2 regions of the Enterococcus saccharolyticus subsp. saccharolyticus genome follow, and region 1 is predicted to be linked to the other one. Evidence: predicted binding sites of a transcription regulator. Region 1 holds the regulator's gene; the other holds the start of a gene.

Region 1 (3,262 bases):
ACCCACCCCATAGACTAGGAACAGCTTTAGATAACGCTTGAATCATTTCTTTACTTGATACACGGCTTGCTTGACTTGAACCCACTTCATACGTTGGTAATTCTGCCTCCCAGTTTTCTGGAAGTTCGCCAGCAAACGCTTGTTTAAATTGGCTGGCTAATTCTGGATAAGCTGTTTCATATTCTGCAAATAAAGCATTCCAAGCTTCCTCTGCTTGCGCACCTTTATCGACCATTGTTTCTTTAAAGCGTGTAGCCACTTCTTCAGGAACAGCGAATTCAGGATAGTCCCATCCGTACGCTTTTTTCGCTGCTTGAATGCCTTCTGCTCCTAATGGCGCGCCATGTACAGAAGAGGTACCCGCATTTGGTGCACCGAAACCAATCACTGTTTTCACTTCAATCAATGTTGGTTTGTCTGTTTCAGCTTGTGCTTCTTCAATTGCTTTTGAAATAGCTACTAAATCGGTTCCTTCTGTTACAAGGATATGTTGCCAACCATATGCTTCAAAACGTTGACCAACGTTTTCTGTGAAAGCTTTTGAAGTTGGACCATCTAAAGAAATATCATTTGAATCATATAAAACAATTAATTTTCCTAATTTCAAATGACCGGCCATTGAAGCTGCTTCTTGAGAAACACCTTCCATTAAATCGCCATCACCACATAAACTATATGTGTAGTGGTCTACAACATTAAAGTTCTCACGGTTATATGTCGCAGAAAGGTGTGCTTCAGCCATTGCCATCCCTACAGCCATCGCAATCCCTTGTCCTAACGGTCCAGTTGTTGCTTCGACACCATCTGTATGCCCCACTTCTGGATGCCCTGGTGTACGGCTTTCCCATTGACGGAAGTTTTTCAAGTCGTCCGTTGTGACATCGTATCCTGCACAATGCAATAAGCTATATAATAACGCCGAACCATGTCCTGCAGAAAGTACAAAACGGTCACGATCGACCCAATTACGAGAAGTTTTTGGATTCACTTTCAAATATTTCGTCCATAATGCATAGGCCATTGGAGCAGCACCCATCGGTAATCCTGGATGTCCAGAATTCGCTTTTTGTACAGCATCAATACTTAATGTACGTAAGGTATCTACACCAAGTTGATCAATTTTATCAAACAATACTAACGCCTCCTATTTAGGTTTTTTTTACCTATATTACACACCTATTATAAAAGATACCTTTGCAATTATCAACACTTTTTGCATCGGTATCTTTTATTTTACTTTCTATTGTGTAATCCTTTAGCTTTTTGAATTTGTTTTAATTTCTCAGGAGTCACATCATTACCTTCTGGATCAACCACTTTCATCCCTTCAATATGATGCTTCATCCCACCACGAAAGGCCTTAATATATTCTTGTCTTAAAGCCTGTTGTTCGTTTTGTTCGTCTTCTGTTAGACCTTCTGCTTTTTTCTTTCTGGCTAACTCATTAATTCGCTCGATTTTTTCTTTGGATAACATGATTTCAAGCCCCTTTCTTCTCCATCTTATACAAAAGAACCGAAAAATACAATCAAAACAGAAAGCGAACGTTTGTTTGATTTTTTTTTTACCCTATGTTACACTACGTTTAAGAAAACTAGTCATATTTTTCATTTTGATAAATGATTTAAATAAAGGAAAGAAGGTGTTCGTTTTGGCAAAACGTACAGAAAACCGACAACTTGAAGTGTTAAAATTTATTCATACTCGTGTCAGTGAAAAAGGATACCCTCCTACCGTGAGAGAGATTGGCGAAGCTGTTCAACTTTCCTCTACCTCAACTGTTCATGGACATCTATCACGTTTAGAGAAAAAAGGCTTAATTTTAAGAGACCCTACAAAACCACGTGCAATAGAATTAACTCCACTTGGATTAGAAACAATTGGTGCACAACAGCAACAAATTCCTTTATTAGGGGTGGTGACCGCTGGAGAGCCCATCTTAGCAGTTGAAGATGCTTCTGATTTCTTCCCAATCCCACCAAATTTAATGGAAGACAATGGGCAATTATTCATGTTAACCATACGTGGTGAAAGCATGATAAATGCTGGTATCTTAGATGGTGACCAAGTGATTGTCAGAAAACAAGACATCGCTGGCAATGGCGATATCGTTATTGCGATGACCGATGAAGATGAAGCAACATGCAAAAGATTTTATAAAGAAAAAACACATATTCGTTTACAACCAGAAAATGATTATATGGACCCCATTATTTTACCAAGTGTTAAAATCTTAGGGTTAGTTGTTGGTTTGTATCGTCATTTTTAAAAGTTAGATAAAAAATATCCAAACGAGATTCTCGTTCGGATATTTTTTTCTTATTTCAACGAATACCATAACCGTTTTTGTTTAGTTTGAAAGAATTTCTGCGACCAAACCACTGATAAAATCAGGATGCGTATTGGGCATATTTAAACGGCCATATATACCGCCTAATTCTTCAACTAATTCTTTACATTCGATGTCATTGTCATATAGCGTTTCTAAATTATCGGCAACAAAACCAAATGGTAGATAAATAATTTCTTCATAGCCCTCTTTCAATAATTCTTCGGTTACATCTTCTACTCGAGGTCCAATCCATTTATCCGCAGTCCGTCCTGCACTTTGCCACGCATGCCCAAAGTCTAATACACCATGAACACGGCCAGCAATGGCTTTTGCTGCATTCGTAATTTCATCGACATAAGGATCGCCATTTAACAACAAACGTTCTGGTAAACTATGCGCGGTAAACAAGAATTTTTGTTTTTTCTCTGTATCTAGTGCCGCTTGAATTTGATCTGACCAAAAAACTTGAAAACCATCTTGTTGCCAAAAATGACGATGTGCAGTGTATGAAATTTCTGGATACGCCGTCAATTCTTTTTCTACGCGATCATGATATTGCTTGATAAAACTAGAGTCATGTGGTGCTAGTACCATTCCATGAATCACTGTAAATCCTTGGTTCACAATTTCTTTGACTGTATCTTCAATAAATGGCTGAATATGACGTAATCCAGTAAATACGCGATACTCTACCTCACCTATTTCGTTCAATTTTTCTTCAACAGCAAGACGTTGTGCTTCAGTAATTTGAGCTAATGGAGAAACACCCCCAATTTCTTCGTAACGTCCAGCTAATTCATCGTAAAGTTCTTGTGAAGGTTCTTTTCCATGACGAATATGGGTATAATACTCCCAAATTTCTTCTGTATTATTTGGTGTTCCGTAACTCATTAGTAAAACTGCTTGCTTTTGCATGACAACTTATGCCTT
Region 2 (3,262 bases), 500 kb from region 1:
CGAAACGTTTGGGCTTGTCTAGTCATGTAATTGATGCGGCGAAACAAATTATGGATGGTGAAAGCCAAGACTTGAACGACATGATTGCCGATTTAGAAAATCGTCGTAAAATGGCAGAAACAGAATATTTAGAAGTTCGTCAATACGTCAATGAAGCACAACGTGTGCATAAAGAATTGCAAGATGCGTATAGTTATTTCTTTGAAGAACGTGAAAAAGAATTAGCTAAAGCCCGTCAAAAAGCCAATCAAATTGTGGAAGAGGCGAAAGAAGAATCGGATAAAGTTATTGCCGATATTCGGAAAATGCAGTTGACTGGTGGACAAGGTCGTGTGAAAGAGCATGAATTAATTGATGCGAAAACACGTCTATCTGATTTACATCAAGAAGAAAATCATTTGCAGAAAAATAAAGTGCTGAAAAAAGCCAAACAAGCGAAGAAATTAAAAGCTGGAGATGAAGTTTTGGTTACTTCTTACGGACAACGTGGGGAATTGATTAAACAAACCTCAAACGGTCAATGGGAAGTACAATTAGGCATCTTGAAGATGAAAGTGGATGAAGAAGATATTCAATCGGTTGCGCCAGTGAAAGAACCTGTGCAACGAATTGTCAATACGGTTCGCTCAGCAGATAGTTCACACGTTTCTAATCAATTGGATTTACGCGGGAAACGTTACGAAGAAGCGTTAAACGAAGTGGATCAATATTTAGACGCAGCTATCCTAGCCGGCTATCCGCAAGTAACGATTGTTCACGGTAAAGGAACAGGCGCGTTACGTCAAGGTATTATTGATTATCTAAAAAATCATCGTAGTGTAAAAAGTTACGAATTTGCACCAGCCAATCAAGGTGGTAATGGGGCAACTATCGTAAAATTTAAATAACTTATCAAGAGTAAGCAAGATAGTTTTCAAGTGTAAATGAAGATGCTATACTTTTGATATTGAATATTGGAGGTTACAAAAATGGCAAAAAATATTACAGATGCAACATTCGCTGAAGAAACAGATAAAGGGTTAGTATTAATCGATTTTTGGGCAACTTGGTGTGGACCTTGCCGTATGCAAGCACCTATTTTAGATCAATTAGCTGAAAACTACGATGAAGAAGAATTCAAAATCGTTAAAATGGACGTTGATGAAAACCCAGAAACACCAGCATCATTTGGTGTAATGAGCATCCCAACTTTAATCTTGAAAAAAGATGGCCAAGTGGTTGATAAAGCAATCGGTGTCCAAACAAAAGAACAAATCGAAGCAATGATTGCGCCACACATGTAAGAATAGAACCTGAGATGTCATCCACATCTCAGGTTTTTTACTGTGAATCACTATGATTCGCCGACTGGAAGGAGAGCGAGAATAGTTGATGAACAGTACTAGTCGAGCCAAGCGAGAGTAGTTCCCCCAAAGGAATCACTATGATTCGCCGACTAGAAGGAGAGCGAGAATAGTTGATGAACAGTACTAGTCGAGCCAAGCGAGAGTAGTTCCCCCAAAGGAATCACTATGATTTGTCGACTGGAAGGAGAGCGAGAATAGTTCTCACATTTGTTTTTCATCACGAAAATGCAACGTTACATAAAACTAAAACACTACGAACGAATGTTCTGATATGCTATAATGAAATAGAAAGAACGGAGGATGTCGTTTGCATGAATGAACAAATTAGAAATAAATTAGCTTTATTGCCAGACCAACCGGGTTGTTATCTGATGAAAGATAAAAATGGCACGATTATTTATGTAGGAAAAGCCAAAATCTTAAAGAATCGTGTCCGTTCTTATTTTACTGGCAGTCATGATACTAAGACAGAACGTTTAGTCAGTGAGATTGAAGATTTCGAATATATTGTGACAGAATCAAATATTGAAGCGCTGTTATTAGAGATTAATTTGATTAAAAAAAATGATCCGAAATACAATATCATGCTAAAAGATGATAAAACCTATCCTTTTATCAAAATCACGAATGAAGAATATCCACGACTATTAATTACTCGCAAAGTCTTAAAAGATAAAGCACTTTATTTTGGCCCTTATCCAGATGTTCGTGCTGCCAATGAGACGAAAAAATTACTTGATCGTTTATTTCCTTTACGTAAATGTAAAGTGTTACCTAAAGAAGTTTGTTTGTATTACCATATGGGGCAATGTTTAGCGCCGTGTGTATTTGATATTTCCAAAGATACTTATACGGAAATGGTCAAAGAAATTAAGCAATTTTTAAGTGGGGGGCATAGTGATATTCAAGCTGGTTTAGAAGCGAAAATGAATGACGCAGCGATGAATATGGAATTTGAGAAAGCAGCAGAATACCGTGATCAAATTCGTGCCATTGAAACGGTGATGACGCGTCAAAAAATGACCCAAACCGATTTGATGGATCGTGATGTCTTCGGTTATTCTGTTGATAAAGGTTGGATGTGTGTTCAAGTATTTTTTGTACGACAAGGAAAATTAATTGAGCGCGATGTGTCTATTTTTCCTTTTTATAATGAAGCAACGGAAGATTTTTTAACGTACATTGGGCAATTTTATCAGGAAAATGAGCATATTATTCCAAAAGAAGTATTGATTCCAGATGATATCGATCAAGAAAGTGTGCAAGCATTACTGGAAACAAAGATTTTACAGCCGAAGCGTGGCGAAAAGAAAAAGCTAGTAGAACTTGCCAGTAAAAATGCGCGTGTCGCCTTATCTGAAAAATTTGATTTGATTCAACGCAAACAAGAACGCACAATCGGTGCTGTAGAAAAACTAGGCAATGCGATGGGAATTCCTACACCGACACGTATTGAGGCTTTTGATAATTCAAATATTATGGGAACGGATCCTGTTTCAGCTATGGTGGTTTTTATTGATGGAAAACCAGCGAAAAATGAATACCGGAAATACAAAATAAAAACTGTCAAAGGGCCTGATGATTATGCATCGATGCGAGAAGTGGTTTACCGTAGATATGCACGGGTGTTAAAAGAAAATTTGCCGTTTCCTGATTTAATTATTATCGATGGTGGTAAAGGACAGGTCGATGTTGCTAAAGATGTTTTGGAAAATCAACTAGGCTTAGATATTCCAATCGCTGGATTAGCTAAAAACGACAAACATAAAACCAGTGAAATGTTGTTTGGTTCTGATTTAGCTGTTGTTCCTTTAGAACGAAATTCAGCAGAGTTCTTTTTACTGCAGCGCATACAAGATGAAGTACATCGATTTGCTATTACGTTTCATCGACAATTACGTAGTAAAAATAGTTTT

What was found. The regulator LexA, encoded in region 1, represses DNA repair genes until DNA is damaged. The targets are predictions, from matches to a motif close to CNAACANNTGTTNG.
Region 2: the regulator LexA is predicted to act here: its motif matches at 1,601-1,614, upstream of uvrC (excinuclease ABC subunit UvrC).

The regions. Positions count from the first base shown of each region.
Region 1 is NZ_CP118957.1:1,341,857-1,345,118, forward strand. It holds gene tkt (transketolase) at 1-1,132, opposite strand, end outside; gene PYW32_RS06935 (DUF896 family protein) at 1,234-1,476, opposite strand; gene lexA (transcriptional repressor LexA) at 1,652-2,269, shown strand; gene hemH (ferrochelatase) at 2,351-3,247, opposite strand; gene PYW32_RS06950 (MFS transporter) at 3,254-3,262, opposite strand, start outside.
Region 2 is NZ_CP118957.1:1,838,695-1,841,956, reverse strand. It holds gene PYW32_RS09485 (endonuclease MutS2) at 1-887, shown strand, start outside; gene trxA (thioredoxin) at 969-1,283, shown strand; gene uvrC (excinuclease ABC subunit UvrC) at 1,658-3,262, shown strand, end outside.